DNA from 3 places in the Halomonas sp. 3A7M genome. Region 2 is predicted to be linked to each of the others. Evidence: predicted binding sites of a transcription regulator. Region 2 holds the regulator's gene; each other region holds the start of a gene.

Region 1 (3,231 bases), on a different contig from region 2:
CGTGTTAACAGAAATACCACGCTGGCAAATAGCGCAACGCCGGTAAGGCCACCCCAAAGTGCGGTGCTGCGCCAAGAGGGGCTGAAGCGGACAGATTCCAGTGCCGCCGCCACTGAGCCAACGTGGGCATTCAGGCCGTCTAACAGCCAACTGAGCGCGATAAGCCCCGCTAGCGCACAGAAGACTAGCAAGACATAAAGCATTTGCCGGGTAACGGCGGGCGCGCAGAGTCCGCTCACGCGGTTGAGGACCAGTATTAACCCAGCGGCGGCAATAAATCCGCTCGCTACCAGCATGGGCGGTAGCCAAATGGTGTTCCATAACGGGCGAGCCTTGACGATAGCTAGCTCCGCTCCGGTGTAGAGCATAATGCCGCTTGAGAGTACCAGGGCGGCTAATCCCACCAGAGCCACCAGCGCTTTGGGTGTCGCACTACTGCCCATGCTCAGCCACTTGGCGATCAACCCGCTCAGCCCCGCTGCCTGTTGCCGGGCCTGCAGCGCGGGTCGCCAAGCCAGCCAGGCGAAGCCTAAAACGCTGATCAGATACAGCGGCAGTACCACACTGCCAATCGACATCCACGAATGCGTATTGGCGTAGGCGTAGAAATGCCAAAAGCGCAGTGGCTGATGTAGATCTGCCAATAAGGCCACCGGCGCGACTAGCGTTGTGCTGACGCAGGCGATCATTGCCAGACGTGCTGTAGGCAACCAGGATTGCTTGCCAAACACCAGTGCGGGCGCTGCCAGCCAAAGGCTGGCGTAGGAGACCGCAATCATAAAAAAGTACTGCACTGCCCAGGGATACCAGGCGATGTCATAGCGTGGGGCGAGTAGTTCAATGGTGGAATTCATAGCCCATCTCCTGGCCGTGTGGGTCGAGCACTTCAAGCGCCACGGGTTCTGCCACGGGGCGCGTCGTGAATCGTTCGTCCATACCTAAATAGAACACTTGGGGAAGGGTGTTTTTTTCTGGCTGAAGCACCATGAGCGCGTCGCGATGCTCGTTGATCAGACGGCTGATTTGGCTGTCTGGATTGCGCATATCGCCAATAATGCGGGCACCACCCACACAGCTTTCAACGCAGGCAGGCAGTAGCCCTGCTTCTAAACGGTGAGCACAGAAGGTGCATTTGTCGGCAGTTTGAGTGCGTTCGTTAATAAAACGGGCATCGTAGGGGCAGGCGTTGACGCAGTAAGCACAGCCGACGCAGCGGTCGCTATCGACGACAACGATGCCATCCTGCTGTTGATAGGTCGCCTCAACGGGACAAACCGGCACACAGGGCGGATTTTCGCAGTGGTTACATAGCCGCGGCAGCATAAACGTTGCCAGTTCACCACTTTCTTGGTGTTGCACTTCGTATTGAGAGACAGTGGTTCGAAACTGGCCAAGCGGTGCAGCATTCTCGATATGGCACGACACCGTGCAGGCTTGGCAGCCGATGCATTGGCGAAGGTCGATTAGCATGCCGTAGCGTTTGCTAGGATCGCCCTCGCGGCGGGCAGGCTGCTGATTAATGCCAGCTTGAGCAAGACTGGATAGCGGCACTAGCGCAGCGCCCGCGCTTAGTCGGGCCAACTGGCCTAGCAACGACCGACGAACGGCGTCCATAACGCCTCCTTAGCTGATAAAGATGTTGCTGATAGAAACAAGCGGTTGTTTCACAGCGAATGATCTGGATACGCTAAGGTTACGCCTTTGGTATTATAAAAAGTTGATACGTGTCAATGGGTTAGCGAGGGTTTCTTAATGCTCCCTTAATCCTTGAGCGCTAATTGGCTGTTTTGAAACAAAAACAGGCCTGCCCAGCGGGCAAGCCTGTTAGCAAACAAAGGGGATGAATGATTACGTTAGGTAGCAACTATTGCTATGGCGTCTCCAGCTCTAACGTGCGACGCAAGACATTGAGTTCATCAATATCTAGGTGCTCTAGCCTTCCGGCGAGCAGGTCGCTGATCTTTTGTACTGGAAGCCCAGCCCGGCGGGCTATTTCGCGGCTTCCCAGATCTGATACGGCGATCAGGCGGGTAATGATACGCATTAGGCGCGTACGTTTTTCTAAATCCCTGACATCGAGGTCAGGGCTGCTTCGCGGAGGATCTAGCGTTTCTGCGTGAGCAGTTGAGTATGCCGTACTCATGGGACTCCATCAGTCTGAAATGACAAACACACAATGCCGCCAAGTCGCGCGCTTTTCAATGCTACTTTGATTAAAATTTCGATCTATTTACAAACGCGCTCTAAGCGACTAGCTCTGGTAGACTATGCGCCTTCTAATTTCCTGGTGAGCCGCTTGCGGCACACGGCACATTAAACGCTTGATTGCTTTAGTAGGCCCTTTGGCCGAGGAGTTTTTGCATGTCGAACAGCGCACCCAAAGTGGGCGTGATCATGGGGTCGAAATCTGATTGGCCTGTCATGGAACACGCGGTGGCGATGTTAGAGCGGCTGGGCGTCCCTTATGAGACCCGCGTCGTCTCCGCTCATCGTACCCCTGACTTGTTGTTTGACTATGCTAAAAGTGCCGCTGAACGTGGCTTGCAAGTAATTGTGGCGGGAGCGGGCGGTGCTGCCCATTTGCCCGGCATGGTGGCTTCCCAAACGGCGCTGCCAGTGCTGGGCGTGCCGGTGGAATCCAAAGCGCTTAAAGGCTTGGATTCATTGCTTTCAATTGCGCAGATGCCCGGTGGCATCGCTGTTGGCACACTGGCGATTGGTAAAGCAGGCGCGACCAATGCAGGCTTGTTGGCAGCACAGATTGTCGGTTTGCAGGACACCAACGTGCGTGAAGCGGTCGAGGCTTTCCGCGCTGAGCAAACTCAAATGGTGCTGGATAACCCAGACCCTCGCCCCGATGCGGAAGCGAACTAAGGAATCCTGGCCATGAATTCTGGTATCTCGAAAAGCTCTGGTAGTTCGAAAAGCGCTGGCATCGTTAAGAACATTGGTGTGCTCGGTGCAGGCCAGCTTGGTCGTATGCTGGCATTGGCTGGCTATCCGCTAGGTAATCGCTTCACGTTTTTAGACACGACCGGCAACCCGAGTGCGGGCATTGGCGACGTTGTTATCGATCCCAATAACCAGCATTTGGCAGAGTTTCTCGATAAGGTCGATGTAGTAACCTACGAGTTTGAACATCTGCCCGTAGCGCTGGTTGAGCAAATTGAACAGCACAAACCCGTTTACCCAGGAAGCCGGGCGATTGCCGTTTGTCAAAACCGTGTTGAA
Region 2 (3,231 bases):
CCCTCCTATAGTTTGATATAGCTCAACGCATTCCAAGTGACACCGACGTAGCATGCCGAGAGAACACTGAGCGACGGCGCTCAGTCACTCCTTTTGTTTACTTCTCACTTCGGAGCGCTCGCCATGCCCGTTCATGCCACTGCTGCCTTCTCACCTACCAACACGGAAGTGTCTGGGGCTAATGCCTGGGATGAAGCGCTACTGCGTCGCTATGACAAAAGTGGCCCACGTTACACATCCTACCCAACAGCTCTCGCGTTTCATGAGCAGTTCAGCGCCGATGACTTTACTCAGGCGCTAGCGCGCAGTAACGAGAGCCACCGTCCGCTATCCCTATATGTGCATGTGCCCTTTTGTCGAAAAATTTGCTTCTACTGTGCTTGCAATAAAATCGCAACGAAGAATACCGCCCTTGCGGAACCTTACCTTTCTCGGCTAGATCGGGAAATGGTGCTCACTGCCCGCCATTTAGACACTTCACGCCCGGTGCAACAGTTACACTGGGGAGGTGGTACGCCCACATTTCTAACCTTGGCACAGATGGGAGACCTGATTGATCGCCTAGATGCCCGTTTTGGTTTATCTAGCTCAGCCGATCGCGATTACGCTATTGAAATAGACCCTCGCGAAGCAGACGTATTTACTTTGCGCCACCTACAATCTCTCGGCTTTAATCGACTAAGCCTTGGCGTACAGGATTTAAACCTGCAGGTACAAAAAGCTATCAACCGCGTACAACCCCGGGTACTCACCGAAACGTTAATGGAAGAAGCTCACCGTCTTGGTTTTCGCTCACTCAATCTTGATTTGATTTATGGGCTGCCATTTCAAACCGAAAAAAGCTTTGCCGAGACGCTAAACCAAGTCATCGAACTCAACCCCGCACGGCTGTCGGTATTTAATTATGCGCACATGCCCACCCGCTTTGCGCCACAGCGACGCATTAACGAAACGGACCTTCCCAGCGCTGATGAAAAGCTGGCTATTTTGCATACCACCATAGAAATGCTGACTAATGCAGGCTATGTGCATATTGGCATGGATCACTTTGCACGACCTGACGATAGCCTAGCGATTGCACAGCGCAACGGCACCTTACAACGCAATTTTCAGGGCTACTCTAGCCATGCACAGTGCGATTTAGTTGGCTTAGGCGTATCCGCTATATCACGGGTTGACGACGTTTACGCACAAAACCCGACTCAGCTTGGCCAATATGAAGCAGCCTTAGATCAAGGTAAGCTGGCAACCGTCAAAGGATTAAGGTTAAATAAGGATGACCTAATACGAAGAGACGTGATTGAACGGCTAATGTGCGACATGCACATTGATCTAGCGGCAGTTGGAAGGCGTTGGCACATCGATGCTAGTGATTATTTTTCCACCGCAATTGAGCAATTGAAGACAGCTGAGCAAGACGGTTTAATCACTCGCCATCGGCAAGTTATTAGCGCCACCCCCACTGGGCGGCTGCTGATTCGCCATTTGGCGATGGCCTTTGATGCTCGCATAGCTGACCAGCCGACTCAGCGCTACTCTAAGATTGTATAAGCTTGTTGAGACGTCTTGCCTCTGGGCCTATGATGGCTAACGAGAAAGGGAGAATGATATGCCACACCCCGCCAGCCAACGACGCTCACTACTGCAAGAGGCGCGCTGTCAGACCTGTAGCCTAAGCTCGCTGTGTCTGCCGCTTGCCTTAGAGCTTGAGGATATGGGCCAGTTTGATGCCATCATTCGCCGCCGCGCACCGCTCAAAAAAGGCGAGCCCCTGTTTCGCCAGGGCGATCACTTCACCAGTGTGTATGCCGTCCGCTCAGGCAGCCTGAAACAGGTGACCAGCGAAGGGAACGGCAATGATCAGCTGACAAATTTCTACCTTCCCAGCGAACTAGTGGGATTGGACGGAATTGATGAAGAGCACTACCCCGGTAGCGTCATTGCACTGGAAACCACAACGGTATGTGAAATTCCATTTGATCGCTTGGACCTGCTTTCCGAAGAACTGCCCGAACTACGTGGCCAGCTTTATCGGAGCATGAGCAAAGAATTGCGGGATGACCGGCGCATGATGCGCTTGCTATCGCGTAAGACGGCCGATCAACGACTAGCCAGCTTTTTAGTCACCCTTTCAGACCGTTTTCGTCGACGTGGATACTCGCCTTATAGCTTCAGACTCTCCATGTCCCGCGCCGACATCGGCAATTACTTAGGCTTGGCGGTAGAGACGGTCAGCCGTATTCTTAGCCGCTTTCAACAGCAAGAGGTGGTGGCTGTTTCAGGGCGCGAGGTTAATATTTTAGATATGCGGCGCCTCATCACGCTAACTGAAGAGGAAGAACAGTCGGCTAGTCCACGCTAAGCGCCTGAATACGCCCTTCCATCAACGCCGCTTGTTTGGCTTCAAGGCCAGCAAAGTCAAATAAACGGCGGTCTGCTAGCTGGGAAGGCGCTACATTGGTCACCGCTTTAAACATGCTCTCTAGACGTCCTGGATGTTTTTTATCCCACTCAGCCAACATATCTTTGACAACTTGACGCTGGAGATTGGGCTGAGAGCCACATAAGTTGCAGGGAATAATCGGGAATTCCATTAGCCGAGCAAACTCTGCAATATCAGCCTCTTTGCAGTAGGCAAGGGGGCGAATGACAATATTCTTGCCATCGTCAGATAAAAGCTTGGGAGGCATTGCTTTCAAAGTGCCACCAAAGAACATGTTAAGAAATAACGTTTCTAAAATATCTTCACGATGATGCCCTAGGGCAATTTTCGTAGCCCCAATTTCCTCGGCAAACCCATAAAGAGAGCCACGTCTTAGTCGTGAGCAGAGCGCGCAGGTCGTTTTTCCTTCCGGGGTTTTCTCTTTCACCACCGAGTAGGTGTCACGCTCTAGAATGTGGTATTCAACCCCCATTTTATTTAGGTATTGGGGCAACACATGCTCCGGGAAGCCTGGCTGTTTTTGATCCATATTGACGGCGACCAGAGAGAAATTAACCGGCGCGTTGCGCTGCAGGTTAAGCAGTATCTCCAGCATCGTATAGCTATCTTTGCCGCCAGACAGGCACACCATCACCTTGTCACCTTCACCAATCATTTGATAATCAATGATGGCGTTGCCAACCTCTCGCCGTAAGCGCTTTTGTAGCTTATTAAATTCACGCTTCTGTTTAGCGGCGTGATGCTCGGATGGTGTCTGTGCGCTATTAACAGCAGGGCTGTCAACAGAA
Region 3 (3,231 bases), on a different contig from region 2:
ACATGGTCATGCCTTTGGTGCGCATTTTCAGGATTGTGACAAAGAAATTAATCCCGGTGAGCGTCGTCCCTATGCCGGATATTTGTAACGCCCATATCCAATAGTCGACCCCCACACCAGGGCTAAACTCTATCCCCGAAAGTGGCGCATAAGCGAGCCAGCCAGTTTTGGCGAATTCTCCTACTACAAGGGAAATATTAACTAGAATCGCGGACACCGCGAACAGCCAAAAGCTCAGGTTATTCAAGAAAGAAAAGCAACGTCGCGTGCGCCAATTTGCAGCGGCACCACCAGATTCATCAAGCCGATGACCATGGGCATCGCAACGAAAAAGATCATAATCACGCCATGGGCGGTAAAGATCTGATCATAGTGTTCAGGAGGGAGGTAACCCGCGGCCCCACCAGCCGCCATAGCCAACTGGGTACGCATCATAATGGCATCAGCAAAGCCGCGTAGCAGCATCACCAAGGCAACCACAAAATACATAATACCGAGCTTTTTGTGATCAACGGAGGTAAACCACTCGCTCCACAGCCAGCCCCACTTTCGGTAATAGGTTAATGCGCCGATAAGCGCAGCACCGCCAATCGCCATCATGGCGGCAACGATCATAATGATCGGTTCGTGATACGGAATCGACTCTAATGTCAGTTTTCCAAACATGCTTAACCCCCCGCTTCAACGCTTGTGGGATGGCCGCTCATCGCGTGATCCTCACTAGCATGCTGATTGGTAACGTGGCCAAACGCGGCCTGATGATGGGTAGCGCCTGCGCTTTCTAGCTCGCCAGACTCGCCGTGGCTATCGTCAACATCACTGACGGCTTCGTGGTTAACATGGTCGCCATGACCACCGTGCCCACTGCCACCGGTATGAAAGCTGGTCAGAATCGACGTATAGAGCGCCGGAGATACCTCAGAGAAGTACTCGACCGGGTGGTATTCACTCGGTTTGGCTAAATCGCTATAACGGTCGGGATAGGTCAGGGTTTCATTGGAAGCCCGCACGTTTTCAACCCACGCCTCAAATTCTTCTGGGGTGGTAACGTGAGCATCGAAGGTCATTCCTGAGAAGCCAGCACCGCTGTAATTTGTGGAACGGCCTGGATAAACGCCGACGTCGTCTGCAATTAGATGAACATCGTTATCCATACCCGCCATGGCATAAATTTGGCTGCCTAAGCGCGGAATAAAGAACGCATTCATCACAGAGCCAGAGCTGACTCGAAAACGCACCGGTGTATCCACAGGAAAGGCAAGCTCGTTGACACTGGCAATGCCTTGTTCGGGGTAGATGAACAGCCATTTCCAGTCCAGCGCTACCACTTGGATTTCCATTGCGGCGGTATCGCTTTCGATGGGCTTATGGGGATCTAAACTATGGGAGGTTTTCCAGGTAAGAAACGCTAAGACAGCGATGATTAAACAAGGCACTGTCCATACCGCGACTTCAATCGCATTAGAGTGCGCCCAGTCGGGTAGGTATTTAGCAACATTGCGATTGCTGCGCCGATAACGCCAACCAAACAGCAGCGTCATCACTATCACTGGAATCACTACAATTAGCATCAGCCCAAATGAGGTCAGTATTAGCGAGCGTTGCTCAACGCCAATCTGCCCTTTGGGATCCAACAATGCAGAACTGCAGCCCGTTAACAACAGGCACAACATGACGAGCACGAATGTGCCTCGCCTGCGCCAGAGGGTATGTCGTTGCATGGTGTGATCTCGTCAGAGAGTTGTCCAAAACAGCGCACTATTTGACCAGCTGAATAGCTAGCTAAATAGCCCGCTAACTAACACCCCATACTTTTCCCAGAACAGTGAGTACGTATGCGTTGCTCCGGGAAAAATATGCGCTACCGAAGGGATTGGTAGCGAGTCATAGCCAATACACGCCACGCGCGCATAAACTAAGACTAAAGTATTTTCTATTGATCTGGATCAATCAGAAAGAGACGCTTTGCCGCACCCCGAATGCTCAATAGTGTGTTAAGCGACTGTCACACTGGGTGATGCATGAGGAAGACAATCTTGAACTTTCGACGCACTGTCATCGTCGGTCACGACAATATCGAAATCGGATAACGCGGCAAAATAGGCTGGGCGCACTAAACCAAATTTGCTGGCATCAACAATCAACAGGCGCTGCATAGCCGTTGCAATGGCAGCCTGTTTTGGCGCTACTTCATGAAAATGGAAACAACTAACCCCACGCTCGCAGTCCACTCCTGCGGCAGAGATCAATGCTTTATTAATGCCTAAACGCTCAATCGCAGCACGCATACCATCACTACCAAACGATTGTGATGAGGCATAAAACAGTCCCCCTAGCAGCACTAACCGCACATTAGGCAGCGCGGCCACTGAGTTAGCCACGTTAAGGGCATACGTCACCACAGTGAGCTCGCGGAAATGGCTTAACTGACTAAGTAAAGGAATCAGTGTTGAACCGCAGTCAATGAATAGCGTATCGCCGTCTTCGATAAAGCTGGCAACTCGCTGACAGAGGCGGTGCTTAATCTGATAATGGCTGGCCTGTTGCTCAGTCAGATCGTACACCGGTGTTACGCCAGGGTAGTTTGCCATGACCAACCGACCGCCCAACAAGCTAATCGCCGAAGGCTGCGTAGTAACGTCCCGACGGATCGTCATTTCAGAAACACCGCACAGCTCAGCAGCATCGCGCAGATGCAATGTCCCCCCGCTGGCAAGCGCTTCTTGCAACATTGCCAAACGCTGAGCGCTTCGGTCATTCATGGCAAACCTCTCCTTTAATCCCAAGTTCAGGCGTTATTTGTTATCAGCGGTTAGTGGGTATCCAAGGCCTATGCTGAGCCAGCCCTCATTATATTTCCACTGTCAGACACTGCTCTTCGACTATTTGAGAGTCATATCACATATACAAAGCGTTGATGGGCTAATACTTGCAAATCAACGTTAAAAAAATAACACTAAATGTTATAATTTTAACATCAACACCAGCCCACACGACTCATAACAACCCTGTTGAGGCTTCCATGACTGCTCACACCCCTTCTCGTTCTTCTTTCGTCACGCTTGGCGCTGGCGTTTTGCTGGCTAGCGCTGCGCTGGTAACGCCAGCGTTAGCAAACGACACCCCCGCGTCACCAACGACGCCCCTTTGGTCGTTTGCCAACGTTTCGGTGAACTACTTGGATTGGTCTAACGGTACTGAAGCGCGTACCGCTAGTAACGCAGCAAAAAG

What was found. Region 2 encodes FNR, which switches genes on or off when oxygen is low (the NO sensors DNR and NnrR bind a similar motif). Its sites were predicted from a motif close to TTGATNTANATCAA; they were not measured.
Region 1: dsrO (sulfate reduction electron transfer complex DsrMKJOP subunit DsrO) is a predicted target of FNR. The motif match lies at 1,718-1,731, and genes of this name have one in related genera.
Region 3: cyoA (ubiquinol oxidase subunit II) is a predicted target of FNR. The motif match lies at 1,937-1,950, and genes of this name have one in related genera.

The regions. Positions count from the first base shown of each region.
Region 1 is NZ_JABUZD010000129.1:6,225-9,455, reverse strand. It holds gene nrfD (NrfD/PsrC family molybdoenzyme membrane anchor subunit) at 1-854, opposite strand, end outside; gene dsrO (sulfate reduction electron transfer complex DsrMKJOP subunit DsrO) at 838-1,614, opposite strand; gene INT19_RS11765 (XRE family transcriptional regulator) at 1,871-2,143, opposite strand; gene purE (5-(carboxyamino)imidazole ribonucleotide mutase) at 2,362-2,874, shown strand; gene INT19_RS11755 (5-(carboxyamino)imidazole ribonucleotide synthase) at 2,887-3,231, shown strand, end outside.
Region 2 is NZ_JABUZD010000174.1:162,234-165,464, forward strand. It holds gene hemN (oxygen-independent coproporphyrinogen III oxidase) at 124-1,551, shown strand; gene fnr (fumarate/nitrate reduction transcriptional regulator Fnr) at 1,610-2,362, shown strand; gene ttcA (tRNA 2-thiocytidine(32) synthetase TtcA) at 2,349-3,231, opposite strand, start outside.
Region 3 is NZ_JABUZD010000057.1:11,182-14,412, reverse strand. It holds partial or broken gene cyoB (cytochrome o ubiquinol oxidase subunit I) at 1-666, opposite strand, end outside; gene cyoA (ubiquinol oxidase subunit II) at 669-1,721, opposite strand; gene INT19_RS04915 (DeoR/GlpR family DNA-binding transcription regulator) at 1,995-2,762, opposite strand; gene INT19_RS04910 (outer membrane protein OmpK) at 3,023-3,231, shown strand, end outside.